One region of the Streptomyces sp. NPDC004788 genome, then DNA from elsewhere that is predicted to be linked to it. Evidence: riboswitches for the same ligand, from Rfam matches in the RefSeq annotation. Region 1 holds a riboswitch; each other region holds the start of a gene.
The links. A riboswitch is a leader RNA that binds a small molecule or an ion and turns the genes downstream of it on or off. The one in region 1 is predicted to bind cyclic di-AMP.
Positions count from the first base shown of each region.

Region 1 (6,170 bases):
ACCTCGACCGGACGACCGTGTTCGACGCTCCGGGCGCCCTCGCGTACGGCCTGGTGGACCACGTCATCCGCAGCCGCCGCGACGGCGGGACCGACGGCGCCGGGCGGGTGTGAGCCGGCCATGGTCCCGGAACTGCCGCCGCTGCCCGCGCTCACCCGCGCCGAGGGCGAGTTCGTCGACGCGTATCTCGAAGTCGTCGATCTGCTCGGCCGGATCAATCCATCCAGGACCTCGCATACCTATGGGGCGCTACGGGCCGCCCAAGCGCTGGTCGGACGGGCGACGGCACTGCGGGAGGCGCTGACGCTCATGCACGCGCGGGGCGAGAGCGAGGTGCACGCGGACACATTGGCCCGCGCGCTGCGGGTGTTGGACGGAGAGCGCCGCGCGGCTCGCGTCACCATGCCCCGGCAACAGGTGAGTTGACAGGAGGGCGTGTCGTGTCGAGGTCCACTCGGGCCAGCGGAACGCCGGAATCGATCCCCCTTTCGGCGTAGTCGACGTATCGACATAGAGCTCAGCTGTGTTGCGCAACAGGTGTACGCATCTGGCGGAATCGGGCCCTTCCACCCCTGGTGGCGGACTCGTCGCGCAAACCTCGGACGATCACCAAACCTGACTGTCCACCCGAATGGATCAGTCGTGAGGAGCCTCACATATCGCTGTTTCCACTCGGATTTCGGCGCGGGCGTGGGTCAAGATCCCTGTCGACGACAAGCCCCCGCCACCCGAGGCGGGGCGGTCCGGGCGGACGCCGAGTCCTGCCGCCGTCCCGGATGTCTGGTCGACAGGAGTGGATCGGCAGGAGTGGAGGACCCGAGCAACACGGGACGTCCGAGCGATCGGAGCCGTCCCTCGGGGTGAAGCCGCAGCCGCGGCCGGGCATCTTCGCCTGCCCGAACCCGACAGGTCATCCTTCACAGGCGGCTGACGAAGGGTTGCGCATGACTGCGCAGATTCATGTCCCGTCCCTGCTGTCCCGGGCCGGAGCCGTCTCGGCTCTCACCCTCGCCGCCGTCGGCGGCACGCTGCTCGCACCAGGAGCGGCGCCGGAGGCCCAGGCCGCGAGCTCGTACGCCAACACGGCACTGAGCGTCGCCGCCTCGAAGAAGGGATCGCCCTACCGGTACGGCGCATCAGGCCCCACCAGGTTCGACTGCTCGGGTCTCACGCTCTACTCGTACAAGAGGGCGGGCAAGACGCTGCCCCGCACCGCGCAGCAGCAGTACAACACCACACGCCACGTCTCGGCGGCGAGCCGCCAGAAGGGGGACCTGGTCTTCTTCCACTCCGGTGGAAGGGTGTACCACGTCGGGATCTACGCGGGTAACAACGCGATCTGGCACTCGCCGAAGACCGGCTCGTGGGTGAAGCTCGACCGGATCTGGACCTCGAAGGTCTACTACGGCCGGGTCCGCTGACCCGTCGCACGGGACCGGTCGGCCAATCGGCCGGTCGTCCGGCCAAGCGGTCGACCCGCCAGGCGGTCGGCCGGTCAGGCGGCCGGCCGGTCAGCTGGTCGTCCGGTCAGCCGGTCGGCCCGCCGAGGCGGCCGTCCGGTCAGCCGGGGACCGCCGCCGGCCAGGGCAGCTCGATCCACACGGTCTTGCCGCCCTCGGCCGTCGGCGTCACCGACAGTCGGCCGCCCGCCTCGGCGGTCAGCGAGCGGATGATCATCATGCCGCGGCCGTTGTCCTGCTGGACGGCCGCCGGCAGGCGCCTCGGCCAGCGGGGATGGCTGTCCGTCACCCCGATGCGCAGCCGCTCGTCCCGCTCCAGACGGACGTCGATCGTGAAGGTGGGCGACTGTCCGAAGGTGTGCTGGACGGCGTTGGTCGCCAGTTCGGAGACGATGAGCCGGACCGCGTCGGCCGTGTCGGCGTTGTCCACGGGGTCTCCGACGTCACCGAGCCCCCAGGAGGCGAGCACCTCGGCGACGTACCTCCGCGCGGCGGGGACCGATGCGGGGTCGCTCGGCAGCGTGACGGTTGCTTCCTGCTGGTCTGCCATGGCGACGCTGTCCCTTTCCCCTCCGGGCCCGGCCCGGGTTGCGCTTCGCGTCAGACTGCCACCGATCGTGCGGCCCTGGGCGGCGATCGACCAAGTTATACGGATATCTGTCGCCCGAAGCGGTGAACCGTGCGACGGGCGACCCGACAGCCGCGGGACATCCCCTATACGCCCCGCGCGCCCGGCGGAGCCGTCCGCACGATCGTGGTCACCGCACGCTCGATCTCGGCGTCGGTGAGGTCCGCGCGGGCGGTCAGCCGGAGCCGGGAGATGCCGTCGGGGACGGACGGCGGGCGGAAGCAGCCGACGGAGAGGCCGAGTTCGCGGCAGGCGGCGGCCCAGCCGAGGGCCTCGTTCGGGCCGGGGGCGCGCACCGAGACCACCGCGGCGTCGGGGTGGGCGGCGGTGAGACCGGCCTCGGTGAGCAGCCGGTGCAGGGTGGTCGCGACCGTACGGGCCCGGGCCGCGAGCCCCGGATCGGTGGCGATCAGCCGCAGCGCGGCCAGCGCGCCGCCCGCCGCGGCCGGAGCGAGGCCGGTGTCGAAGATGAAGGTGCGGGCCGCGTTGACCAGGTGCTCGATCACCCGGGCCGGGCCGAGCACCGCACCGCCCTGGCTGCCCAGCGACTTGGACAGCGTCAGCGTCGCCACCACGTCCGGCGCGCCCGCGAGCCCCGCGGCGTGCAGCGCCCCGCGCCCGCCGTCGCCGAGGACGCCGAAGCCGTGCGCGTCGTCCACGACCAGGCCCGCGCCGTGCTCCCGGCAGGCCGCCGCGAGCTCCGTGAGCGGCGCCCGGTCGCCGTCCACGGAGAAGACGGAGTCGCTGACCGCGAGGGCCCGGCGGCCCAGGTGCGCCGCGAGCGTCTTCGCGACGGCCTCCGGGTCGGCGTGCGGGACCACCGCGGTCTCGGCGCGCGCGAGCCGGCAGCCGTCGACGATGGAGGCGTGGTTGGCCGCGTCGGAGACGATCAGCCCGTCCCGGTCGGACAGCGCGGTGAGCGCGGCCAGGTTGGCGGCGTAGCCGGAGGAGAAGACGAGCGCCGCCTCGAATCCGCAGAAGTCGGCGAGTTCGCGCTCCAGGCGGGCGTGCAGCCGGGTCGAGCCGGTGACGAGCCGGGAGCCGGTGGCGCCCGCGCCCCAGCGGAGCGCCGCCTCGGCCGCCGCCCCGGTGACCTCCGGATGGCGGGTCAGGCCCAGGTAGTCGTTGCTCGCGAGGTCGAGCAGCTCGGACTCGGCGGCCCGGGGCCGCAGCGTCCGTACGAGACCGGCCTCTGCGCGCTGCCGCGCGGCGGCCTCGGTCCAGTCGAAGGCGGCCGGGCGCGGGCCCGGCGCCTCCCCGGAGGACGGCGGGTCCACGACGTACGACGGCATGGCAGATCCTTTTGTAGGCAGCGCACAGACCCTAACCGGCCGCGGCCGAGGTCAGGGTGTGGTCATACACACACCTCAAACGGGGCCGTTTGTTCAGATCCTCCTTGGCCGCGGGGCGTGCCGTAGGCCAGGATCAGCCCTTATGGACCTGCTGAACACCCTGGTGGAGAAGGGGCTGCGGCGCGAGTCGCCGACCCGTGAAGAAGCGCTCGCCGTGCTGGCGACCTCCGACGACGAACTGCTCGATGTGGTGGCCGCGGCCGGCAAGGTGCGCCGCCAGTGGTTCGGGCGCCGGGTGAAGCTCAACTATCTCGTCAACCTGAAGTCCGGGCTCTGCCCCGAGGACTGCTCCTACTGCTCGCAGCGTCTCGGCTCCAAGGCCGAGATCCTCAAGTACACGTGGCTGAAGCCCGAGGAGGCGTCGCAGGCCGCCGCGGCCGGTGTGGCCGGCGGCGCCAAGCGGGTCTGCCTGGTGGCGAGCGGCCGCGGCCCGACGGACCGGGACGTCGACCGGGTCGGCAAGACCATCGAGGCGATCAAGGAGCAGAACGAGGGCGTGGAGGTCTGCGCCTGCCTCGGTCTGCTCTCCGACGGCCAGGCCGAGCGGCTGAAGGCGGCCGGCGCCGACGCGTACAACCACAACCTCAACACGTCCGAGGGGACGTACGGGGACATCACGACCACGCACACCTACGCGGACCGCGTGGACACCGTGACGAAGGCGCACGCCGCCGGTCTGTCCGCCTGCTCCGGTCTGATCGCGGGCATGGGCGAGAGCGACGAGGACCTGGTCGACGTCGTCTTCGCGCTGCGCGAGCTGGACTCCGACTCGGTGCCGGTCAACTTCCTGATCCCGTTCGAGGGCACGCCGCTCGCCAAGGAGTGGAACCTCACCCCGCAGCGCGCGCTGCGGATCCTGGCGATGGTGCGGTTCGTCTGCCCGGACGTCGAGGTCCGGATCGCGGGCGGCCGCGAGGTGCACCTGCGCACGATGCAGCCGCTGGCGCTGCACATCGCCAACTCGATCTTCCTCGGCGACTACCTGACGAGCGAGGGCCAGGCCGGCCAGGCCGACCTGGACATGATCGCCGACGCGGGCTTCGAGGTGGAGGGCGCGGGCACGACGACGCTGCCGGCGCACCGGGCCGATGTCGCGGCGGTCGCGGCGGGCGGCTGCGGTTCGCACGCCGAGGCTTCCGGCGGCTGCGGTTCGCACGCCGGGGACGGCGCGGGCTGCGGCTCGCACGCGGAGGCCGGTGGCGGCTGCGGGCCGTGCGGTGGCGGCGCGGTGACCGAGGCGGCCGCGGCGGCCTCCGAGGCGCGTACGGACCTGGTCGCGGTGCGCCGCCGCGGCGCCGGCACGGACCTCGCCCCGAATGCGTAACGACGAGCTGCTCGCCCTGGACCGGGCACACGTGTGGCATCCGTACGGGCCCATGCCTGGACGTACGGAGCCACTGGTCGTCGAGTCCGCGTCGGGTGTCCGGCTCCGCCTCGCCGAACCGGTGCACGGTCAGGCCGAGTTGATCGACGGCATGTCCTCGTGGTGGTCGGCGCTCCACGGCTACAACCACCCCGTCCTCAACGAGGCGGCACACGGCCAGCTGGACCGGATGAGCCACGTCATGTTCGGCGGGCTCACCCACGAGCCGGCCGTGCGGCTCGCCACGCGCCTGGTCGAGATCACCCCGGAGCCTCTCCAGCACGTCTTCCTCAGCGACTCCGGCTCGGTCTCCGTCGAGGTCGCGGCCAAGATGTGTCTGCAGTACTGGCGCTCGGTGGGCCGGCCCGGCAAGCAGCTCCTGATGACCTGGCGCGGCGGCTACCACGGGGACACCTGGCAGCCGATGTCTCTGTGCGACCCCGAGGGCGGGATGCACGAGCTGTGGTCGGGCGTGCTCCAGCGCCAGGTCTTCGTCGACGCGCCGCCGGTCACGTACGAGGAGTCGTACGCCCGGATGCTGCGGGAGCAGATCGCTCTCCACGCGGACGAGGTCGCCGCGGTCATCGTGGAGCCGGTGGTGCAGAACGCGGGCGGGATGCGGTTCCACCCGCCCGCGTACCTGCGCGTCCTCCGCGAGGCGTGCGACGAGCACGGGGTCCTCCTGATCTTCGACGAGATCGCGACCGGCTTCGGCCGTACGGGCACGCTGTTCGGCGCCGACCAGGCCGGCGTCTCACCCGATGTGATGTGCGTGGGCAAGGCGCTGACGGGCGGTTACCTGTCGATGGCGGCCACGCTCTGCACGACGGAGATCGCGGAGGGCATCTCGCGCGGCGAGGTTCCCGTCCTGGCGCACGGGCCGACCTTCATGGGCAATCCGCTGGCCTCAGCGGTGGCCTGCGCTTCGATCGACCTGCTGATGTCCCAGGACTGGGCCCTGGAGGTCAAGCGCATCGAGACGGGACTCCGCGAGGGGCTCGCCCCCGCCGCGGAACTCCCCGGTGTGCGCGAGGTGCGGGTGCTCGGCGCCATCGGCGTCGTCCAGCTCGACCATGACGTCGACATGGCGGCGGCCACGGAGGCGGCGGTCCGGGCGGGCGTGTGGCTGCGCCCGTTCCGCGACCTGATCTACACGATGCCGCCGTACGTGACGGGCGACGAGGACCTGGCCCGCATCTGCGCGGCGGTGCGCGAGGCGGCGCGGGCGGGCTGAGAGGCCGCAAGGCGCCGGGCCGTGCGGGGCTCTCGTCCCGCACGGCCCGGCCCGTCCACGCCCCCCCCTTCCCCCTTACGTACGAAGGACATCCATGAGCATCATCGTCATCACGGGCACCAACACCGAGGTC
Region 1 is NZ_JBSGBF010000108.1:238-6,407, reverse strand. It holds gene ACWEJX_RS32285 (ATP-dependent Clp protease proteolytic subunit) at 1-113, shown strand, start outside; gene ACWEJX_RS32280 (hypothetical protein) at 121-426, shown strand; cyclic di-AMP (ydaO/yuaA leader) riboswitch at 776-941, shown strand; gene ACWEJX_RS32275 (C40 family peptidase) at 945-1,421, shown strand; gene ACWEJX_RS32270 (ATP-binding protein) at 1,561-2,010, opposite strand; gene ACWEJX_RS32265 (8-amino-7-oxononanoate synthase) at 2,175-3,380, opposite strand; gene bioB (biotin synthase BioB) at 3,523-4,764, shown strand; gene ACWEJX_RS32255 (adenosylmethionine--8-amino-7-oxononanoate transaminase) at 4,757-6,037, shown strand; partial or broken gene bioD (ATP-dependent dethiobiotin synthetase BioD) at 6,132-6,170, shown strand, end outside.

Region 2 (8,149 bases), on a different contig from region 1:
ACTCCTTGGCGCGGGCCACGAGGAAGAGCCGCCCCTCCAGGTCGGGCTCGTCCGCCGCCGCCTCTTCGAGCAGCGCCCGCACCGGCGCCCAGCCGGTGCCCGCCGCTATGTAGGTGCGGGGCTTGCCGGGCGGCGTCCGGGCGGTGAGCGCGCCGCCCGGGGCGGAGAGCCGCAGCGTCTCGCCCGGTCGGAGCCGCTCGGTGAGCGCGGTGCTCATCAGGCCGCCCTCGACGCGGCTGACGTGCAGCTCGACGGTGCCGTCGGCGCGGGGCGCGTTGGCCAGCGAGTAGGTGCGCCAGACCCGGGGGACGTGGAGGGTGCTGACGCTCACGTACTGGCCGGGGAGGTACGGGTAGGGCCGGCGCGGGCGCAGGGTCAGCAGCGTCAGGTCGTCGCCGTACCTCTCGTGCCCGATCACGTCCGCGTCCCACCAGGCCGGCTGCCCGTCCCGTACCGACTCCTCGGCGCCCGACTGCATCGCCTCCGCGAGTACCGCGTACGCCTCCGTCCAGGCCTTCTCCGCCTCGATCGTCCAGGCGGCGCCCGCCGTGTGCGCGAAGGCGGCGAGCAGGCTGGTGCCGACCGCCGCGTAGAGCGCGGGCGTGGCCAGGAACTTGCGGTGGTCGCGGCCCAGCCGCCCGAGGTAGCCGGCGAGCTCGGGGTCCTCCAGGTGGGTCACCACATGGGCGAGCGCGGCGAAGAGCCGGTCGCGCTGCGGGGCCAGGTTCTCGGGGAACAGCGCGCGCATGCCGGGGTTGTGCCAGAAGAGGTGCGAGTAGAAGAAGGTGACGGCGTGCTCCGCCCGCCTCTCGACGACCGCGAACGTGCTTCTGAGCAACTGGGGCAACTGGGCATCCACGTCCTGAATCTAGGCGACGCGGTCCTTCACACGGGTGGGCTTGGCCATTCCTTCGCCTTCGGGGCCGTGGCGAGGAGACCGGTGGCTCTGCCGGGGCGGCGAGGTTCAGGCCTGAGCGCCCCGCCGCCGGTTCACGGCGGTGAGATCGATGTCGATCTCGAACGGCAGGGTGACCTTGAGCCGGTCGTGGTGGATGCCCGTGACCGCGTAGCTGTTGGTGGCGGGGTCGAGCTCGTACACGTAGACCACGGGCAGCTCGCCGTTCTGCTCCACCCGCCAGAAATGGGGGATCCGGGCGGCGGCGTACTTACGGGGCTTGATCTCCCGGTCGCGCTCCACCGACTCCTCGGAGACGATCTCGACGGCGAGGAGGATGTGGCTGGGGTCGTACCAGGTCTGCTCGGGGCCGGTGCGGGAGCTCAGCGGTACCACCATCAGGTCGGGCTCCGGCCGGTCCCGCAGGCCGAGCTTGGTGGTCATCTCGCGGACGACGTAAAGGTCGTCCGGTGCGCAATCCAGCAGGGCGTTCTCCAGCAGGCGCAGGGTGGCCATGTGGAAGTCGGTCTGCGGACTCATGAAGAACAGTCCTCCGTCGAGCAGCTCGGTGTGCGGCGGGAGACCCGGAATCCGGTCGAGGTCGTCCGCAGTCCACCCACCGGCCGGCGGCGTCGGAAATGCGTACTGCTCTGCCCGCTCTTCATCGGCTGCGGCACTCATCAGCGCTCCCATGCGACGGAGTCTGGCGCTTACGGTGAGCCTACCCACCGGGAACGCGAGCCGGTCCACCGAACGAGTGAGCGGTCGGCGGGCCGGTTACGGTCGGGGCATGCACGAGCAGCCGTCGACCCCCGCCCCCGAGCTCTTCACCTGGGAGTTCGCCACCGATCCGTATCCGGCGTACGCCTGGCTGCGGGAGCACGCGCCGGTCCACAAGGCCACCCTGCCGAGCGGGGTCGAGGCGTGGCTGGTGACGCGGTACGCGGACGCGCGGCAGGCGCTGGCGGACCAGCGGCTCTCGAAGAACCCGGCGCACCACGACGAGCCGGCGCACGCGAAGGGCAAGACGGGGATCCCGGGCGAGCGCAAGGCCGAGCTGATGACGCACCTGCTCAACATCGACCCGCCGGACCACACCCGGCTGCGCCGGCTGGTGTCGAAGGCGTTCACGCCGCGCCGGGTCGCGGAGTTCGCGCCGCGTGTGCAGGAGCTGACCGACCGGCTCATCGACGGCTTCGCGGAGAAGGGGAGCGCGGACCTCATCCACGAGTTCGCGTTCCCGCTGCCGATCTACGCGATCTGCGACATGCTCGGCGTGCCGCGCGAGGACCAGGACGACTTCCGCGACTGGGCCGGGATGATGATCCGGCACGGCGGCGGGCCGCGCGGCGGGGTGGCGCGGTCGGTGAAGAAGATGCGGGGCTATCTCGCCGAGCTCATCCACAAGAAGCGGGAGGAGCCGGGCGACGACCTGATCTCCGGTCTGATCAGGGCGTCGGACCACGGCGAGCACCTCACCGAGAACGAGGCCGCCGCCATGGCCTTCATCCTTCTCTTCGCCGGTTTCGAGACCACGGTCAATCTGATCGGTAATGGTGTGTATGCCCTGCTTCGTCACCCGGAGCAGCGTGCCCGCCTCCAGGAGTCGATCGCGGCCGGGGAGACCGGGCTGCTGGAGACCGGGATCGAGGAGCTGCTGCGGTACGACGGGCCGGTGGAGCTCGCGACCTGGCGCTTCGCCACCGAGGCGCTGACCATCGGCGGCCAGGACATCCCGGCCGGCGACCCGGTCCTGGTGGTGCTCGCGGCCGCGGACCGGGATCCGGCGCGGTTCGACGAGCCGGACACGCTGGATCTGGCGCGCCGCGACAACCAGCACCTGGGGTACGGCCACGGCATCCACTACTGCCTGGGCGCGCCGCTGGCGCGCCTCGAAGGGCAGACGGCGCTCGCGACGCTCCTGACTCGCCTGCCGGACCTGCGACTTGGGGCCGATCCGGCGGAACTGCGGTGGCGCGGCGGGCTCATCATGCGTGGCCTGCGCACGCTTCCGGTGGAGTTCAGCGCTTCCCACAAAGCCGCGCGGAACTGACGGAGCGTCAAAGCTGTGATCTTCGCGTGATCTGCGCTGCATCGACTTGTGACGTGCGTTCGAATGCCGCTACGTTCACCCGCAACCTCAGCAGTCACGCGAAAGGCACTCCGCATGCGCTCCGGGAACGGACGTCACCGCAGACCCCGCCAGGCCCCCGCGATCGTCGTCGCCGCGGGAGTCACCGGCTCGGCCATGGCGCTGCCGCTGCTCGCCACCGGCTCCGCCTCCGCCGCCGACGCACCGACCTGGGACCGGGTCGCCGAGTGCGAGTCGGGCGGCGCCTGGAGCGCCAACTTCGGCAACGGGCTCTACGGCGGGCTCCAGTTCACCCAGGAGAGCTGGGAGCGGCACGGCGGCCTCGCCTACGCGCCGAGCCCCGACCTCGCCAGCCGCGCCCAGCAGATCGCCATCGCCGACAAGGCGCTCGCCGCCGGCGACACCCAGTGGGCCACCTGCGCGCCGATCGCCGGCCTGAAGAACGACGGCAGGAAGCCCGCCGTCGACCCGGGCCCGGCCACCACTCCCGCGCAGCCGGCCGCGCCCCAGGAGTCGAACCGCACCGAGGGGCTGCCCGCCGAGTCGGGCACGAAGACCACCGAGCCCTCGTCGAGCGCCACGACGCCCACCGCGCCCACCACTCCGGCCGCCCCGTCGACTTCGGCCACGCCGACCACGCCCGCCTCGCCGGACGCACCCACCACTCCCGTGACGCCCGGCACCTCCGTGACGCCCGGTACACCCGATGGTTCCGGTACGCCCGGTACGCCCGGTGCGTCCGAAACGGCCCCCACCGGCACCGGCAAGCACCGCGGTGACGCCGCGACAGAAGAACCGGGCGATACGGACGGCACGCCCGAATCCGGACGGCACGCCGCTCCGACCGGCGACGCGGCCGCGGACAACACGGACAAGACGCCCAGTGCGGACGAATACACCGTCAAGCCGGGTGACAGCCTGTCGGACATTGCACAGCAGAACGCCCTGCCCGGCGGCTGGACCGCGCTCTACGACGCCAACAAGAAGACGGTCGGCACCGACCCCGACCTCATCCTCCCTGGTCAGAGCCTTGAGTTGAACCTCGGGAAGACCGCGCCCCAGGTCACGCCTGAGGGGTAGTTAGGGGCTGAATGTCCGGTTCTGTGCAAGTGAGACATGAGTCTCTCTTGTCGAACGGCCGTGTCACGTCCGCAAACTTTGCGCGTTTCGCCCCTCACCTGCACAAACGTCACCTGACGGAGTGCAAGTAGGGGCGATTTTTCCGGGTTGATGGGCTTTGAACTTCCGCCGGGGGTGTGTCTACGGTCGTGACCGCTCGCCACCGCGGGCCCCGCCGACCGGTACGCCGAATCCTGCCGCCGGACGCCGGGAACAGTCGTCGCGCAAGCGCCGAAGGCAGGAGCGGGGGACCCAAGGTAAGTGCCGGCCCCGGCCGTTGAGACAGACGGCCGACGACCGGCTTGGGGTGGAGCCGCGTGCAAGGACACGCGGCCGGGCAACTCACTCGCCCGAACCCGACAGCTCACCTCGTAGGCGTCGGTGAGGAGAACTTCCATGCTGCTTTCCGGCAAGGGCAAACACCGTCGTCCCTCCAAGGCCACCCGCGTCGTCACCCTCGCCGGTGTCGCCGGCGTCGCCGTCGCCGCCCCGCTGATGACCGCTGGCACCGCCTCGGCCGCCACCGCCTCCGAGTGGGACGCCGTCGCCCAGTGCGAGTCCGGCGGCGACTGGTCCATCAACACGGGCAACGGCTTCTACGGCGGCCTGCAGTTCACCAACTCCACCTGGGCGGCCTACGGCGGCACCGCCTACGCCTCCCGCGCCGACCTGGCCTCCAAGTCGCAGCAGATCGCCGTCGCCGAGAAGGTCCTGGCGGGCCAGGGCAAGGGTGCCTGGCCGAGCTGCGGCGTCGGCCTGTCCAGCGCCTCGTACGACGGCGGCTCCGCCGAGGCCCCGGCCCCCGCCCCGAAGCCGGCCGCGCCGACGACCACCACCCAGCGCACCGCCGAGCAGCCGACCACCCGCAGCGAGAAGCGCACCGCGCCGAAGGCCGCGAAGACCGTCACCACGCCGACCGGCAAGAAGGTCGCCAAGGGTGACGGCGAGTACAAGGTCAAGGCCGGCGACACGCTGAGCAAGATCGCCCAGACGCACCACGTCAAGGGTGGCTGGCAGAAGCTGTTCCAGCTGAACAAGAACATCGTCCAGGACGCCGACCTGATCTACCCGGGCCAGCAGCTCCACCTCAAGTGAGCCTGACGGCTGTCCCCCCGCGGTGACCCTGGAACGGGCCCGGAGCCTGTGCTCCGGGCCCGTTTCGTACCGATCGGTAACCGGGTTCTTTCGTCCCCCAATGCATGCCCTTGGGTCCTTTTTCGTCCCAGGGGGCGGGCGCCCGGCTGGCCGGAGCCCCCGCGCCGGTTAGGCTCTTGTCGCAAGGCGAACGAGACCTTGCCGCATGCGTCACAACCAGCGTCACATCCCAGAAGGAGATGCTCGTGCCGTCCATCGACGTCGTCGTAGCCCGGGAAATCCTGGACTCCCGAGGCAACCCCACCGTCGAGGTCGAGGTCGGCCTCGACGACGGCAGCACCGGCCGTGCTGCCGTTCCCTCCGGTGCCTCCACTGGTGCGTTCGAGGCCATTGAGCTCCGCGACGGGGACCCCAACCGCTACCTCGGCAAGGGCGTCGAGAAGGCCGTCCTCGCCGTCATCGAGCAGATCGGCCCGGAGCTCGTCGGCTACGACGCCACCGAGCAGCGCCTGATCGACCAGGCGATGTTCGACCTGGACGCGACCGAGAACAAGGGCTCGCTCGGCGCCAACGCCATCCTCGGTGTCTCGCTCGCCGTCGCGCACGCCGCCTCCGAGGCCTCCGACCTCCCGCTCTTCCGCTACCTGGGCGGCCCGAACGCGCACCTGCTGCCCGTTCCGATGATGAACATCCTGAACGGCGGCTCGCACGCCGACTCCAACGTGGACATCCAGGAGTTCATGATCGCCCCGATCGGCGCGGAGTCCTTCTCCGAGGCCCTGCGCTGGGGCACCGAGGTCTACCACACCCTCAAGAAGGTCCTGAAGGACAAGGGCCTGTCCACCGGCCTCGGCGACGAGGGCGGCTTCGCCCCGAACCTCGGCTCCAACCGCGAGGCCCTCGACCTCATCCTCGAGGCCATCAAGCAGGCCGGCTACGTGCCCGGGAAGGACGTCGCGCTCGCCCTCGACGTGGCCGCCTCCGAGTTCTACAAGGACGGCTCGTACGAGTTCGAGGGCAAGTCCCGCACGGCCGCCGAGATGACCGAGTACTACGAGGAGCTCGTCTCCGCGTACCCGCTCGTCTCCATCGAGGACCCGCTGTTCGAGGACGACTGGGCCGGCTGGAAGACCATCACCGACAAGCTCGGCACCAAGGTGCAGCTCGTCGGCGACGACCTCTTCGTCACCAACCCGGAGCGCCTCGCCCGCGGCATCGAGGAGGGCACCGCCAACGCCCTCCTGGTCAAGGTCAACCAGATCGGCTCGCTGACCGAGACCCTGGACGCCGTCGAGCTCGCCCAGCGCAACGGCTTCAAGTGCATGATGTCCCACCGCTCCGGCGAGACCGAGGACGTCACCATCGCCGACCTCGCCGTCGCCACCAACTGCGGCCAGATCAAGACCGGCGCCCCGGCCCGCTCCGAGCGCGTCGCCAAGTACAACCAGCTGCTGCGCATCGAGGAGATCCTCGACGACGCCGCGGTCTACGCCGGCCGCAGCGCCTTCCCGCGCTTCAAGGGCTGAGCTTCACGGGCTGACCTGCCCTGACGCTGTAGTTACGGACGTCCCCGCACTCGGTCCCGTACCGTGTGCGGGGACGCACGTTTGATCAGACACGCGACGCAGGGGAGCCGCTGGACATGGCCGTGAAGGACCGGGACCGGTTCTCGACCGCGACCCGGATCAGGCTGCTCGGCGAGCAGACCGCTGCCCGTGTCTACCGCTCCCAGACCCGCCGCCAGGCCGCCCGCTCCCGGCTCACCGGCCGCGCGGCCTTCCTCGCGCTCGTCGTCTGCTCGCTCGTGGTGGCGCTCGCCTACCCGATGCGGCAGTACGTCTCCCAGCAGGGCGAGATCGCCGACCAGGAACGCAAGGCCGCCGACGCCGCCCGCCGGGTCGAGGAGCTGCGGGACGAGAAGGCCCGGCTCCAGGACCCGGCCTATGTGCGCCGGCTCGCCCGCGAGCACCTGCACTACGTGATGCCCGGCGAGACCGGCTTCACCGTGAACGACCCCGACGCGCAGGCCCGGCCGCGCACCGACCAGGGCGGCACGGACCGCCCCTGGTACGACAACCTGTGGGACGGCGTCGACAACGCCGACCGCCGCTGACCCACCCGTACCACCGACGACCAAGGCAGACATGGAAACGCCCCCTCCGCAGACCGAACGCACCGAGCCCACCGCCGCCGACGTCGCCGCGTTCGAGGCCCAGCTCGGCCGGCCGCCGCGCGGCCTGCGCGCCATCGCGCACCGCTGCCCGTGCGGCAACCCGGACGTCGTCGAGACCGCGCCCCGGCTCCCCGACGGCACGCCGTTCCCGACCACGTACTACCTGACCTGCCCGCGCGCCGCCTCCGCCATCGGCACCCTGGAGGCCAACGGGGTCATGAAGGAGATGCAGGCCCGGCTCGCCACCGACCCGGAGCTGGCCGCCGCCTACCGCGCCGCGCACGAGGACTACATCGCGCGCCGCGACGCCATCGAGGTCCTGGAGGGCTTCCCGAGCGCCGGCGGCATGCCGGACCGGGTCAAGTGCCTGCACGTGCTCGTCGGGCACTCGCTGGTGGCCGGCCCGGGCGTGAACCCGTTCGGCGACGAGGCGCTGGCGATGCTGCCGGAGTGGTGGGCGAAGGGCCCCTGCGTCACCCCGTGCGTGGACGAGCCGGACAAGGAAGAAGGCGAGAAGTGACCCGGGTCGCCGGAATCGACTGCGGTACGAACTCCATCCGCCTCCTCGTCGCCGACGTCCATCCGGTCACCGGCGAGCTGATCGAGCTGGACCGGCGGATGACGATCGTCCGGCTCGGCCAGGGCGTCGACAAGACGGGCCGGCTCGCGCCCGAGGCCCTGGAGCGGACCTTCGCCGCCTGCCGTGCCTACGCCGAGGTCATCAGGGAGTTCGGCGTAGGCGCCGACCGGCTGCGCTTCGTCGCCACCTCCGCCT
Region 2 is NZ_JBSGBF010000010.1:57,402-65,550, forward strand. It holds gene ACWEJX_RS07455 (globin domain-containing protein) at 1-859, opposite strand, end outside; gene ACWEJX_RS07460 (Uma2 family endonuclease) at 965-1,588, opposite strand; gene ACWEJX_RS07465 (cytochrome P450 family protein) at 1,686-2,948, shown strand; gene ACWEJX_RS07470 (transglycosylase family protein) at 3,063-4,067, shown strand; cyclic di-AMP (ydaO/yuaA leader) riboswitch at 4,326-4,499, shown strand; gene ACWEJX_RS07475 (transglycosylase family protein) at 4,503-5,201, shown strand; gene eno (phosphopyruvate hydratase) at 5,441-6,727, shown strand; gene ACWEJX_RS07485 (FtsB family cell division protein) at 6,844-7,314, shown strand; gene ACWEJX_RS07490 (DUF501 domain-containing protein) at 7,346-7,894, shown strand; gene ACWEJX_RS07495 (Ppx/GppA phosphatase family protein) at 7,891-8,149, shown strand, end outside.
Region 2: it holds a riboswitch for cyclic di-AMP, as region 1 does, so the genes downstream of both, ACWEJX_RS07475 (transglycosylase family protein) here and ACWEJX_RS32275 (C40 family peptidase) in region 1, are expected to answer to the same signal.

Region 3 (8,149 bases), on a different contig from region 1:
GTGGAGGCCGTCGCGGTCGTCATCGGTGCCTTCCGGGAGGCGGCCGAACAGGAGTCGAGCCTGGAGGGGGTCGCGGCGCGGCTCGAACGGGCGCTGGCCCGGGAGGGCATGCGGCGGGAGGGCCTCGACGCCGTCGAGGGGTTCACGACGGCGGTCCTGGCCGAGGTCCCGCGTTCGCCGCGGGGCGGGGAGAGGATCGTACGGGTGGTGAACCGCGGCCATCCCGAGCCGCTTCTGCTGTACGAGGACGGGGGCGTGACGCCGCTGCGGCCGAGCGAGGCGGCGCTGCCGCTGGGGATGGGGGACCTCGGGATGTGGCCGGACCGGGCCGACGAGTCGCCGTTCCCGCTGGGCGCGACGCTGCTGTTCTACACGGACGGCCTGTCGGAGGCGCGGGACGCGGCCGGGGTCTTCTACGACCCGGGGGCGCGGCTCGCGGGGCGGATCTTCCCGGGGCCGGAGGAGCTGCTCGACGCGCTGGTGGCGGACGTGCGCCGGCACACGGGCGGGGGTTCGACGGACGACATGGCGCTGCTCGCGGTGAGCCGGCCGGCGGTGGGGCAGCCGGAGCGGCGGCGGACGATGCCGGTGGTGCCGCCGGCGGGGCCCCGCTCATGACGCGGTCGCCACGGGGTGTAGTCGACGGGTCTCCCTCCGATAACAATTGACGTAACGTCAGATGTGCAGGGTGATCCCGGTCGCTTCTGAACGGGGCTCAACTCGGGCGATTCCCTCCCAATTCAGCGAATGATCAAGGGGGACGGCTTGGAATCGGGTGCCCGTGTCTATTAACGTTCGATAACGCAGCGCGGTCGTCCCAGCCGTCGCAAGAGGCGGCACCGTGCGCACGCGCCGAATCCCGCAAGGGAACCGGGGAACCACCACTTGGGGTGAATCGGGCCCCGCCGCACCCGTGCGGCACGTCCGTAGGAGACCTTCCTGCTCCGAACCCGTCAGCTAACCCGGTAGGCGAGAAGGAAGGAAAGGAGAGCGCCTCCGTGGCCTCCAACACCCCCGCTCCGCATACCCCCTTCGCCTCCTACGACGCCCCCGGCGCGGGCGGCACGGACGGGGCGGCCGAGGAGTGGAACCCCACCGAGGACTCCCTGCGCGCCCAGAGCCGTTCCGGCGGGCGCCACCGCGTGGTCAAGCAGCGCTCCAACTTCGCCCGCTCCTCCACCGTTCTCGGCGTCGGCGTCATCGCCGCCGTCGGCGCCGGTGGCCTGGCCACCGCCCAGCAGAAGCCGCCGGTCTCGATCGCCCTGCCGGACCTGCCGGACGTCGACCTGCCCGACGCGAGCGAACTCCCGGGCGTCGGCGAGCTGATCGGCCACGACGACCACGCCGACTCCGCCGGCAACGGCAACACCCAGCCGCTCACCGCCCTCACCTACACCACCGCCGAGGACGAGACCGCAGGCGGCACGACGCAGACGTCGGCCGACGCCGGCGAGGCCCTGCGCGCCCGCATCCTCCAGCAGGCCGAGCAGCAGCAGGCCGCCGCCGACGCCGCCGAGAAGGCGACGGCAGAGAAGGCAGCCGCCGAGAAGGCGGCAGCGGAGGCCGCGGCCAAGGCCGACGCGGCGGAGAAGGCGGCCGCCGAGGCGAAGAAGCAGGCGGAGGAGGAGGCCGCGGCGAAGGCCGAGGCCGAGCGCCTGGCCAAGCTCGCCGCCAGCTACTCCCTGCCGACCTCCTCGTACACGATCACCTCCACCTACGGCGAGGCCGGCTCGATGTGGTCGTCCGGCTACCACACCGGCCTGGACTTCGCGGCTCCCACCGGCACCCCGGTCAAGGCAGTCCACAGCGGCACCGTGAAGTCGGCCGGCTGGTCCGGCTCCTACGGCTACCGGATCGTCCTGGAGCTGGAGGACGGCACCGAGGTCTGGTACTGCCACCTCTCCTCCATGACGGTCGCCGTCGGCCAGTCCGTCTCCACCGCCGACACCATCGGCCGTGTCGGCGCCACCGGCAACGTCACCGGCCCCCACCTCCACCTGGAGATCCACACCGCCTCCGGCGACCGCATGGACCCGGGCGCCTGGCTGCGCTCCAAGGGCCTCGACTACTGAGCCGGTCCTTCAGGACCGGCCGGTGTGGAGAGCCGGCCGGCGTTCAGGACCGGCCGGCGTTCAGGGCCGGCCGGCCGGAATAGGCCCGGTGGGGCGGGGGGTTGATCAGCTCATGACCTCTCTTCGCCAGCTGGGCACTTCCGACCTGCACGTCTTCCCGCTCGCCCTCGGCGGCAACGTCTTCGGCTGGAGCGCCGACGAGGCGCAGTCCTTCGCCGTCCTCGACGCCTACGCCGCCGCCGGCGGCAACTTCGTCGACACCGCCGACGTCTACTCGGAGTGGGTCCCGGGCCACGAGGGCGGCGAGTCCGAGACGCTCATCGGCCGCTGGCTCGCCTCCCGTGGCAACCGCTCCGACATCCTCGTCGCCACCAAGGTCGGCGCCCACTCCCGCTTCAAGGGCCTGAGCGCCCCCACCATCAAGGCCGGTGCCGAGGAGTCGCTGCGCCGCCTCGGCACCGACTACATCGACCTCTACTACACGCACTTCGACGACGAGTCCGTGCCGGTCGAGGAGATCGTCACCGCCCTCGACCAGCTGGTGAAGGACGGCAAGGTGCGGGCCGTCGCCGCCTCCAACATCTCCCCGGAGCGGCTGCGCGCCTCCCTCGACTTCGCCGAACCCGAGGGCCTCGCCCGCTATGTCGCCCTTCAGCCGCACTACAACCTGGTCTCCCGCGAGACCTACGAGGGCCCGCTCCTGGAGACCGCCGAGCAGGCCGGGCTCGCGGCCGTCCCGTACTTCGGTCTCGCGGCCGGCTTCCTCACCGGCAAGTACCGCCCCGGTGTCGAGGTCTCCAGCGTCCGGGCCGCCGGCGCGGCCAAGCACCTGGACACCGAGCGCGGCCGGAAGGTGCTCGCCGCCCTCGACGCCGTCGCCGAGGCCCACGAGGCCGAGCTCGCCTCGGTCGCCCTCGCCTGGCTGGCCACCCGGCCGACCGTCGTCGCCCCGATCGCCTCGGCCCGCACGGTCGAGCAGCTCCCGGCGCTCGTCGCCGCCACCGAGCTGAAGCTGACGGACGCCGAGGTGGCCACCCTCACCGAGGCGTCCGCGCTGTAGGCGTCGGCTCCCCAGCTCCGGTACGTCGGCTCCCTAACTCCGGTACGGGTTGTAGCCGCCGTAGTCCAGGTACTGCGGCGGCGCCCACACCCGGCCGGTCGCCCGGGCCGCGTACGAGAGCGCGGGCGAGGCGACCGCACGGCGCTGCCACAGGTGGTGCAGCAACTCCTGCTCGCGGGCCGCGAAGTCCGGCACGGCCTGGCCGCGCCGGGCCCGGTACCGCAGGAACGCCAGGGTCGTCGCGAACGCCTCGTACTCGCCGACCGCCTGCCCGGCCTGCTTGCCCTGGCTGCGGGTGGCGAAGCCGCGGGCCATCGAGCGGGCCCGCATGGAGGAGAGCGCGAGCGGTTCGTCGGGGGCGAGCCAGCCGGCCGAGGCGTAGGCCGGCAGCTCGCCGGATATCGTGCGCAGCTCCTTCTGCCGGCTCCATATCGCGAGCCAGGTCAGCAGGGCGAAGACCGGGACCATGAACATCCCGTAGACCAGCACGAACGCCAGCGGGTGGAAGCTCGCCGAACCGTTCCACAGCGCGTGCATGCTCATGGCCAGGAGCAGTCCGGCCAGCGGCAGCAGCACCAGGCGGGTGCGGCGGGCCCGGGCGGTGGCCGGGACCAGGGCCGCGAAGCCGAGGCCGAGCCCGGTGAGCGAGGTGAACAGCGGGTGCGCGAACGGGGACATGATCACCCGGACGAAGAACGTGCCTATCGTGACCGAGCCGACCCCGGCGGAGCCGAACTCCTGGTCCTCGCCGAACGCGTTGCCGAGATAGAGGATGTTCTCGGTGAAGGCGAAGCCGGTGGCGGTGAACCCGGCGTAGACGAGGCCGTCGACCGGGCCCGTGAAGTCCCTGCGGCGGAAGAGGAAGAGCAGCAGCACGGCGGCGCCCTTCGCGGTCTCCTCCACGACAGGGGCGACGGCGGTCGCGCCGAGCTTGTCGGCCGACCCCGGGTCGGCGGTGGCGCTGCTGATCCACTCCACGGCGAAGGAGTTGGCGAAGATCGCCACCAGGGTGGAGGCGAACGCGCCCCACGCGAGCGCGAACAGCAGGTTCTTCCAGGGCGCCGGCTCGACCCGGTCGAGCCAGCGGAACGCGGACATGAGCAGCGGCACCGGCAGCACGGCGAGGCCGAGGCCGACGAGGAAGCCGGTGGTGCCGGTCTCCTCCCGCACCAGCGCGAGGATCACCAGGGCGCACAGCGCGAGCGCGGTGATCAGCGCGACGGCCCGGACCAGCCGGCTGCGCCAGAACGCCTTGCGCGGCTTGTAGCGCCACTTGGCGCGCTCCGGCACGGCGGCGAAGTCCGGCTGCTCACCGCTCTCCAGCGCGGGCACGGGAGCGGGGGCCGGCACGACCGCGGTGGCGGGTCCGGTGGCGGGTCCGATGATCGGGTTCGATGACACGGAACGACAGTAACCAGCGCCACCGACAGTGGGCGAGAGGGTTCTCGAAGCCTGTGGAAAACCGGACTTGGACCGGACCCGAACCGGCTCGGACCGGGCTCGGAACCCGGCCGGACCCGTCAGACCCTGTGGAAAAGCAGATCGTGGACGACGTGGCCCTTGTCCAGGCCCTGCCCCTCGAAGCGGGTCAGCGGCCGGAAGCCGGGCCTGGGCGCGTAACCGCCGTCGGCCTGGGTGTTCGCGAAGTCGGGGTGCGCGCCGAGCACCTCCAGCATCTGCTCCGCGTACGGCTCCCAGTCCGTGGCGCAGTGCAGCAGCCCGCCCTTCTTCAGCCGGGGGGCGAGCAGGGTGAGGAAGTCGGGCTGGATCAGCCGGCGCTTGTGGTGGCGCTTCTTCGGCCACGGGTCCGGGAAGTAGACCCGGCAGCCGGCGAGGGACTCCAGCGGCAGCATCTCGCGCAGCAGGATGATCGCGTCGCCGTTGGCGACCCGCACGTTGGTGAGCCCGCCGCGGTCGGCGAGTCCGAGCAGATTGCCCTGGCCGGGGGTGTGCACGTCCACGGCGAGGATGCCGGTGCCGGGGTCGGCGGCGGCCATCTGCGCGGTGGCCTCGCCCATGCCGAAGCCGATCTCCAGGACGACCGGAAGCCCGCCGAACATCTCGTCCAGGTCGAGCGTGCGCGAGCCGTCGATGTCGAGCCCCCAGTCCGGCCAGCGCTTCAGCATGGCCTCGGCCTGCCCGGCCGTGACACGGCTGCGGCGCGGCTGGAAGCTGCGGATCCGCCGCTCGAAGTGCGAGCCCGCCGGATCGGGCGCGGGCCCCTCACCCGGCGCGAACATCCGGCTGCCCCGGCGCGCGACGGGCTGCTCGACGGAGATGGTGTGGGTGTTCTCAGGCTGCTCAGACACAATGCCCCGATTCTACGGGGCCCCGTGCCGAACGTGTCGGGCCCGAGCGACCGGCGAGATCGACGAGGCCGGCCGGATACGGCCTACAGCTGGGCCCGGCGCCCGGCCGGCCACCTCGCGGCTGCGGCCGAGAGCTGGGCCCGCCACCTCGCAGCGGCGGCCTACAGCTGGGCCAGCGCCCGGCCCGCCACCTCGCGCCCGATCGGCAGCGAGGCCGTCGCCGCCGGCGAGGGCGCGTTGAGGACGTGCACCGTCCGCTCGGCCTCGCGGATCAGGAAGTCGTCGACGAGCGTCCCGTCCTTCAGCACCGCCTGCGCCCGCACGCCCGGCTTCGCCCGCCGCAGGTCGCGCTCCTCGACGAGCGGCAGCATCCGCCGCACCGCCTCGGTGAAGGCGCGCTTGGACAGCGAGCGGTGCAGCTCGCCCGCCCCGTACCGCCAGTGCTGCCGCGCTATCGCCCAGCTGCCGGGCCAGGCGAGGGTGTCCGCCAGGTCGCGCGGGCGGACGACCGACCAGCCGTATCCCTCGCGGGCGAGCGCCGGGACCGCGTTCGGCCCGACGTGCACGCCGCCGTCGATGCCCCGGGTGAGATGGACGCCGAGGAACGGGAAGGCCGGGTCCGGCACCGGATAGACCAGGCCGCGGACCAGGGACGGGTCGGCCAGCTCGTAGTACTCCCCCCGGAAGGGGACGATCCGCATCTCCGGGTCGTCGCCCGCGAGCCGGGCCACCCGGTCGCAGTGCAGCCCCGCGCAGTTAACCAGGACCCGCCCGCGCACCACGCGCCCGGCCGCCGTGCGCACCGCCACGCCCCAGGGGCGCCGGTCGATCGCGGTGACCGCCGAGCCGTACAGGATGGTCGCCCCGGACGCCTCGGCGAGCCTGGCCGCCACCTGCCCGTAGTCGACGATCCCGGTCGTGCCCACGTGGATCGCGGCCACGCCGCGCACCCGCGGCTCGTACTCGCTGATCTGCGCCGGGCCCAGCTCGCGCACCGGGATCCCGTTCTCCCTGCCGCGCTGCACGAGGGCGTGCAGCCGGGGCAGCTCCTCGCGCCCGGTCGCGACGATCAGCTTGCCCGTGACCTCGTGGGCGATGCCGTACTCCGCGCAGAACTTGACCATCTCGGCCGCGCCCTCGACCGCGAAGCGGGCCTTGAGGGAGCCCGGCTTGTAGTAGATCCCGCTATGGATCACGCCGCTGTTCCGCCCGGTCTGGTGGCGCGCCGGGGCGTGCTCCTTCTCCAGGACCGTGACCCGGGTGCCCGGCGCGGCACGCGTGATCGCGTACGCCGTCGACAGCCCGACGATTCCGCCGCCGATCACGAGCACGTCACAGTCAAAGCGGTCCGACACGGACACCAGCGCCACCTCCCACCCCTGATAGTGCACTGGCCCACTGACAACCGGGCTAAACCGCTCACCGAGTGGGACGCGCGTCACGCCCCGTCATCGCGTGCGTCAGGACGGTCACCGGCCCCGTCAGGCCGGGGCCACGAGGAGCGGCCGGGCCCGTTCCCGCAGCTCCATGACGCGCGGCTCGTCGCCGTACGGTTCGAGCCGGTGCAGCAGGTCCCGTACGTACTCGGTGGTCCGGGCCGAGGAGATCCGCCCGGCCACCTCGACCGCACGGGTGCCGGCGGCGCACGCCGCGTCCAGGTTGCCCGACTCCAGCTCGGCGACCGCCGACACCACGAGCCGCAGCCCGTGCGAGCGCACGTACTCCTCGGTCGGCCGGGACAGCGCCTGCTCGGTGAAGCGGCGCACCTGCCGGGGCAGCTTCAGGTCGCGGTAGCACTCGGCGGCGTCGGCGCAGAACCGGTCGTACGAGTAGAAGCCCAGCCAGCTCGGGTCGGCGTCGCCGTCCCGGGACCGCTCCAGCCAGCCCTCGGCGGCCTTGAGCGAGGCGGCGGCGGCCGCCTGGTCGCCGGCCTTGGCGTGCGCCCGGGCCTCGACGAGCCGGAAGAAGGACATGGTGCGGGCGGTGGCCAGGCCCCGGTTGCGCTCCAGGGCGGCCTGGGCGAGGTCGACCCCCTCGTCGGCGAAGCCCCGGTAGGTCGCCTGGAGCGACATCGAGGCGAGGACATAGCCGCCGAGCGGGACGTCGGCGGCGGCGCGGGCGAGCCGCAGCGCCTGGATGTAGTAGCGCTGGGCGGCCTCCTGCTGGCCGGTGTCGAAGGCCATCCAGCCGGCCAGCCGGGTCAGCTCGGCGGTCGCGCCGAACAAGGCGCGGCCGACCTCGTCCGAGTAGGAGCCGAGCAGCAGCGGCGCGGCGTCGACCCGTAAACACTCGGGAACCATCGAGGAGCGCCAGTCGCCGCCGCCGTACTTGGAGTCCCAGCGGCGGGCGTCCTCGGCGGCCTCGCGCAGTTTGGCGACGTCGCTGTGCCCCACGCGCGCGTGCTCGACGATTTCCCCGCCCGCGGTGCCCGCCGTCCCCGGCGCCGCGGGTCGCGGGGCGAGCCGCTCCACCGACGGATCGGCCGGGGTGATCAGCCAGCGCGAGGCGGGCGTCGCGTAGGCGCTCACCGCGAAGGATCCGGCGAGCGACTGCCAGATGCCGCCGCCGCCCCGCCGACCGGCGAGATCCAGCCGGTACAGCTCGGTGGCCGAGCGGACCGCCTCGCCGACGTCGCGCGGGAAGGCGAGCCCCACCTCGGGCGCCGGGTCGGCGTCGGCGAGCCCGATCTCGTGCAGCGGAACGGGCCG
Region 3 is NZ_JBSGBF010000073.1:17,887-26,035, forward strand. It holds gene ACWEJX_RS27055 (PP2C family protein-serine/threonine phosphatase) at 1-618, shown strand, start outside; cyclic di-AMP (ydaO/yuaA leader) riboswitch at 841-986, shown strand; gene ACWEJX_RS27060 (M23 family metallopeptidase) at 999-2,072, shown strand; gene ACWEJX_RS27065 (aldo/keto reductase) at 2,185-3,132, shown strand; gene ACWEJX_RS27070 (PrsW family intramembrane metalloprotease) at 3,166-4,482, opposite strand; gene trmB (tRNA (guanosine(46)-N7)-methyltransferase TrmB) at 4,653-5,372, opposite strand; gene lhgO (L-2-hydroxyglutarate oxidase) at 5,603-6,802, opposite strand; gene ACWEJX_RS27085 (MFS transporter) at 6,923-8,149, opposite strand, start outside.
Region 3: it holds a riboswitch for cyclic di-AMP, as region 1 does, so the genes downstream of both, ACWEJX_RS27060 (M23 family metallopeptidase) here and ACWEJX_RS32275 (C40 family peptidase) in region 1, are expected to answer to the same signal.

Region 4 (6,675 bases), on a different contig from region 1:
TGAAGGCGGAATTCACCCAGACGTCCACGGGGCCGAGCCTACTCTCCACGCGGTCCGCCGCCTGCTCCACCTGCTCCGGCACGGACATGTCCACCGGCACGACGAGGGCCTCGCCACCGGCCCGCTCGACCTCCTCGGCCGCCGCTTCGAGCCCCACCCGGCCCCGGGCGAGCAGCGCCACCCGTGCGCCCGCCGCCCCGAACGCACGCGCGGTCGCCCGCCCCACACCGGCGCTCGCGCCGGTGACGACCACGGTGCGTCCCGCGAACGGCTGCGACTGGCGACGCACGTCCCGTCGCACGGCGAGACCCTCCAGGAACGTGACCACATCGGCCGTGCGGATCATGGCGGCTCCTCACGCGCTCGGCAGGGGGACATGCGCTGGTGCCGCCTCACCAGCGGTACCAGCGGTTGCCCGAGCCGCGCACCAGGAAGCCCAGCAGCCAGATGACGAGCACGGCCAGGGCGATCCACCACAGCACGTGGGCGGCGAATCCGACGCCGAAGAGCAGCAGCAGAATCAGCAGGACGAGGAGCAGGGCGATCATGACGCGCCTCCTTCGATGACACGTTCGGTAGCGCTTGGCTGCGCGGCTACCCGCCCTCGGTGTCCGTAACCCCTTCAACCTCCCGCGCTCCCCGCGCTCCCCGCGCTCCCCGCGCTCCCCGCGGTCACAGGGCGTCGGCGGCGGTCCGCAGGTCGGCGACCAGACCCGCGTACAGCTCCTCGCGGTCCCCGCCGCCCCCCGCCCGCAGGACGGCCGACGGATGGACGGTCGCGAGCACCCGCAGGTCCCCGTTCCCGGAGCCGTTCCCCTCGTCCGGCAGCGGACGCGGTACGCCACGGTCGGTGCCGACCCGGAACGACGGCCCGAGCAGCGCGCGGCCCGCCGTCGCGCCCAGCGTGACCACGAGCTCGGGCGAGACCAGCCGGAGCTCGGCGAGCAGCCAGGGGCGGCAGGCGAGGGTCTCGCGCAGGCTCGGCGCCTTGTGGATGCGGCGCTTGCGGGTCTCGTCCTGGGTGAACTTGAAGTGCTTGACCGCGTTCGTCAGGTACACGTCGTCCTCGTCGATGCCCGCCTCGCGCAGCGCCCGTGACAGCAGCCGGCCCGCCGGCCCGACGAACGCCTCGCCCTCCCGGTCCTCCTGGTCGCCGGGCTGCTCGCCGACCAGCATCAGTCGCGCGTGCGCGTCGCCTCGCCCGAAGACCGTCCCGGTCGTGTTCTCGTACAGCGGGCAGCCCCGGCAGTCCGCCGCGGCCCGCCGGTGGGCGGGGATGCCGCCGCGCGCCGGCAGGAAGGGAGTGGCGTCGTACGCCTCCGGGCCGGGGCCGGGGCCGGCGCCGTCGTCATGGGTGCCGTTCATGGCAGTACCTCCGCTCGCCTTCGCGGCTACCCCGAATCCTGCCGGGCAAATCGGACGATAATCACCCATTCTCTTCAAATGGAGAAATGCGGATGAGCTGCCTCATGAGTGCATTTAGTAGATAAGGCGGGGCGAGGGTGACGCGGGTGATTCGGGTCACGGTCGAGCCGGCCCGCCCGATGCTGGCGCGGCGTCAAGTCCGTACTTTCCGGAAAGGGTTGGGGAATCGGCTCCAGGTAAGCGGAATGATCCTTTTGTGTTTCCGGGAAAGGTCATTTTCGGTCCGCTAATTCCGTCTTGTTTTCGCCGTTTGTTTTCGCATACGGTCACGCCGCAACCGGACGGAAACGCCGAATCCTGCCACCGCCCGGGAACCGCACTCACCACACTCGTCCGGCAGGAGCGGGGGACCCAGGTTTGCCGCCGGTCCCGGGATTCCGGGCCGGCTAGGGGTGAAGCCGTGCCTGCCGCGGCCGGGCATCTCCTGCCCGAACCCGACAGCTCACCTCGCAGGCGGAGGAGAGGAATTCGCCATGCGTGGACCCGGGAAGCACCGACGCCCCAAGCGCACCCCGCTCGCTCGCTCCCTCGCCGTCGCCGGCCTCACCGGCAGCGCCGCACTCGCCGTGCCGCTGGCCGGGGCGTCGAGCGCCGTGGCGGCCGAGCCGCACGCGGCACAGACCGTCGCAGTCGAAAAGGCCGTGGCGCAGACGGCCGTACGGAAGGCCGTGCAGGCCGGTCCGGTCCGGTATTCCGTCGTCGTCGGTGACTCGCTTTCCGGCATCGCCGAGAAGTACGCGGTCAGGGGTGGCTGGAAGAAGCTCTATCAGGACAACCGCCGGGCCATCGGCCACGACCCCCGGCTCATCCGGCCCGGTCTGAGGCTGACCGTCGACCCGACGTCGAAGCAGGCCCCGACGGCCCCGCGGCTCACCGGCACCGGTGCGAGCGCGGCGGGCGCGGCCACCGCGGTCCAGGCGTCGGCCCCGGCCGCGGCCGCGGCCACGGCCGCCACGACCGGCACCTCCGGCACGTACGCGAACAACCTCGACGGATGGATCCGCGAGGCCCTCGACGTCATGGCCCGCAACGGCATCCCCGGCAGCTACGACGGCATCTACCGCAACATCATGCGCGAGTCCTCGGGCAACCCGCAGGCCATCAACAACTGGGACTCCAACGCCGTCGCCGGCACCCCGTCCAAGGGCCTGCTCCAGGTGATCGACCCCACCTTCCAGGCGTACCACGTGGCCGGCACCTCCAGCGACGTGTACGACCCGGTCGCCAACATCACCGCGGCCTGCAACTACGCCGCCGCCAAGTACGGCTCCATCGACAACGTCTTCGGCGCCTACTGAGCCCTTCCTCTTCTCGGACCGCCCGGCTCCCGAATGGACCGGGCGGTACGAAAAGAGGTACGAAGTCCTGCGTGAAGGATCAACCTCAGGGGCCGCAGGAGCCTCAGGAAGCCCCGGAGTCTCCGGAGTCCCCGGACCCCCGGAGCGCGACCGTCCGGGTGTTCATCGCCCTGGCGCCGCCCGACGAAGCGAAGGACGAGCTGGCCCGCGAGCTGCGGCCCGCCTATGAGGCGTACCCGACCCTGAGGCAGAACCGCATCGAGGACTGGCACATCACCCTGGCCTTCCTCGGCGAGCTCCCCGCCGCGGCCGTCCCGCCGCTGCGGCGGCCGCTCGCGGAGCTCGCCGCCGCGCGCCGACCCCTGGAGCTGGCGCTGCGCGGCGGTGGCCACTTCGACGAGCGGGTGCTGTGGAGCGGCATCGCCGGCGACCTCGAAGGGCTGCACCTGCTCGCCTCGGACGTCCGCGCCCTCGTGAAGGCCTGCGGCATCCCCTTCGAGGACCGCCCGCTGCGCCCGCACCTCACCCTCGCCCGGGCCCGCCGCGGCGACACGGCCTCCGTGACCGCGGTCGCCGCCGGTCTCGCCGGCTTCACCGGCCGCTCCTGGCGCACCGAACGCCTGCACCTCGTCGGCAGCAATTTCGGCCGCGGTCCCGCCCCCATCCGCTACCGCGACATCGAGTCCTGGCCCCTCGGCGAGCCCGCCGACCGGCCCTGACGGGCCGAAATCACCGACCGGCCCTGACGGGCTGAAAAAGACGCCGACCGGCCTGACGCGCCGAAAGGCGGGGTGTCGCCCCGCGTGGCCGCTCTCCTACAGTGCGTGCTGCACCCGTTCCGCCGAACCAGGAGCAGCCCGTGGCCGCAGCCCCGCGTGAAGTGCCCGAACTGGACGCCGCCGCCGTCGAGCGGTGGCGGGCCGGCGGCGGAGAGCTCGTCGACCTCTTCGCCCGGGCGCGCGACGCCCACGGCGGCGTCGCCGGGGTGCGGATCGGGGAGCGGCCCACCGTCGTGGTGACCGGCGCCGAGGCGGTGCGGCAGGTGCTCGCCGTGCGCCCCGACCGGTACGTGAAGCGCTCGCACCGGGCCCGGCTGCTCGTCGGTGACGGGGTGCTCTCCGCGACGGGCGAGGCGTGGCAGCGCCAACGCCGCATGCTCCAGGCCCAGTTCACCGGACGCGGGATGCGCCGCTACGAGCAGCGGATCGCCGCGGCCGCCCGGACGACCGCGGCGCGCTGGGACGCGTACGCCCGTACGGGGGAGGTCTTCGACCTCGGCGAGGAGATGCGGCGCTTCGCCCTGGACACCATCTGGCGCTCCCTCACCGGGCACGCCCTCGACGCCGCGACGGAACGCGAACTGGCCACCCTCCCCGAGGTGGTGGCCGCGATGCCGAGCCTGCCCGCCGACAGCGCCACCGCGCGGGAGGCCGTGGCCGCCGAGCTGGCGCGGATCGACGCGGTGGCGCACCACGCCGTCGCCGCCGCCCGCGACGGCGAAGCGGGCCCCGACGGGCCGGGACTCCTGCACGTCCTCGTCGAGGCCGGCCGCACCCGTCCGGAGTACACCGACCGGCTGATCCGCGACGAACTCGTCACCCTGATGCTCGCCGGCCACGAGACCACCGCCACCACCCTCACCTGGCTGCACCTCCTCCTCGACCGGCACCCCGAGGAGCGGGAGCGCGTGCTCGCCGCCGGGCCCGAGGGCTCACCCGAACGGCAGCAGGCGGTCTCCGCGCTCGTCCACGAGACCCTGCGCCTCTATCCGTCGGCCTGGATCCTGCCGCGCTGCGCGGCCGAGGACGACGTCCTCGACGGATACGCGGTGGCGGCGGGCACCGACGTCGTCGTCTGCCCCTACCTCACCCATCGTGACCCCGAACTCTGGGAGAAACCCGAGGAGTTCGACCCCACGCGCTTCACCACCCCGGGCCGGCGCCCCGCCCACCCCGGAAGCTACTTCCCGTTCGGCGTCGGGCCCCGCGCCTGCCTGGGCCTGCAGTTCGCCCTCCGTGAGTCCGTCGCGCTCCTCGAACTCCTGCTCCCGGCGCACGCCCCGCGCTTCCGGTCCGTCCCCGAACGCGCCGCCTACGGCCTCACCGTACGGCCCGACGGGCCCACCCCCGCCGTCCTGGCCGGTTAGCGGCGTCGGACCGCCCGTCCGGAGAAAAACGCTTGGACCGCGCGGCTGTCGTCGCGGGACACTGCGGACCCTGTCCAGTCGGTCCGACAAAACAGGGTTGTGATGGGATTGTCTGAATCGAGCGGCAGTACACCGGGCAAGGGCCCGGTACTGCTCGCCCTCCGCTACTACGGACGTGAGCTGGCCAGGCTCCGTCGCATGACCGTGCCCGCGATGCTGCTCCCGGCGCTGGGCAACATCGGCATCGCCTACATCGCGCCATTGATCGTCGCCAAGCTCGTCGCGCGGATCGCCGACGGTGGCGCGGACGGCGTGGGCGGCGGGGGCGGCGGGGGCTGGACCGGCGCCATGCTGCCGTACGTCCTCGGCATCGGGGGCGTGCTGCTCTTCTCCGAGGCGCTGTGGCGCGTCGGACTGCACTGTCTGAACCGGGTCGACGGGCTCGGCATCGAGCACCTCACCGTCGTCGGGATGGACGAACTGTTCGCCAAGGACGCCACGTTCTTCCACGACAACTTCGCCGGCTCGCTCACCAAGCGGGTCATCGGCTTCGGCAAGTGCTTCGAGGACTTCGTCGACACCCTCACCTTCAACGTGCTCGGCAGCTTCGTGCCGCTCGGCTTCGCCTGCGTCGTGCTGTGGACGTACGAACCGCTGCTCGTCGTCGGCCTGTTGGCGATGATCCTCGTCACCGCCTTCGGCGTGACCCCGCTGATCCGCCGCCGCCAGGCCCTCGTCGCCCAGCGCGAGGCGGCCATCGCCCGGGTGTCCGGCCATGTGGCCGACAGCCTGGGGAACATGGACACGGTACGGGCCTTCGCCGCCGAGCGGCGCGAGGCGGCCGAGAACCGCTCCCGTCTCGCCGAGGCGCGCCGGGTCACCCTGCGCTCCTGGGACTACGGAAACCTGCGCATCGACACGGTCGTCGCACCGATGTCCGTGCTCACCAACGTCCTCGGCCTGGTCCTCGCCCTCGCACTCGGCGCCGGTGACCACGGCGTGGAGGCGGTCGTCGTCGCCTTCACCTACTACGGCAACGCGACCCGCATCATGTTCGAGTTCAACCAGATCTACCGGCGTCTGGAGAGCTCGATGACGGAGGCGGCGCAGTTCACCGAGCTGCTCCTGGAGCCGCCGACCGTGCTCGACCCGGAGTCGCCCGAGCCGCTGCGCTCGCGCGCCGGGGACGTGCGCTTCGAGAAGGTGGGCTTCGCGCACGGCGGCGGCAGGCCGCTGTTCGACGGCCTCGACCTCGACGTGCCCGCCGGTACGAAGATCGGCCTCGTCGGCCGGTCCGGCGGCGGCAAGACCACGCTCACCCGGCTGCTGCTGCGCATGACCGACGTCGACGCCGGCCGGATCCTCGTCGGCGGCCAGGACATCAGCCGGATGACCCAGTCCGACCTGCGCGGCCTCATCGCGTACGTGCCGCAGGAACCGGCGATGTTCCACCGCACCCTGCGGGAGAACATCGCCTTCGCCCGCCCGGGCGCCACCGACGCCGACATCCGGCGCGCGGCCGAGGCGGCACACGTCACCGAGTTCGCGGACGCGCTGCCGGACGGCTTCGACACCATGGTGGGCGAGCGTGGCGTGAAGCTCTCCGGCGGCCAGCGGCAGCGGGTCGCGCTCGCCCGGGCGATCCTGCGCGACGCGCCGATCCTGCTGCTCGACGAGGCCACCAGCGCCCTCGACTCGGAGAGCGAGATCCTCGTCCAGGACGCGCTGTGGCGGCTGATGGAGGGCCGGACGGCGCTGGTGGTGGCGCACCGGCTCAGCACCGTCGCCGGCATGGACCAGCTCGTG
Region 4 is NZ_JBSGBF010000168.1:674-7,348, forward strand. It holds partial or broken gene ACWEJX_RS36795 (SDR family oxidoreductase) at 1-346, opposite strand, end outside; gene ACWEJX_RS36800 (hydrophobic protein) at 393-548, opposite strand; gene ACWEJX_RS36805 (UdgX family uracil-DNA binding protein) at 673-1,365, opposite strand; cyclic di-AMP (ydaO/yuaA leader) riboswitch at 1,704-1,894, shown strand; gene ACWEJX_RS36810 (transglycosylase SLT domain-containing protein) at 1,899-2,723, shown strand; gene thpR (RNA 2',3'-cyclic phosphodiesterase) at 2,882-3,442, shown strand; gene ACWEJX_RS36820 (cytochrome P450) at 3,583-4,869, shown strand; gene ACWEJX_RS36825 (ABC transporter ATP-binding protein) at 4,972-6,675, shown strand, end outside.
Region 4: it holds a riboswitch for cyclic di-AMP, as region 1 does, so the genes downstream of both, ACWEJX_RS36810 (transglycosylase SLT domain-containing protein) here and ACWEJX_RS32275 (C40 family peptidase) in region 1, are expected to answer to the same signal.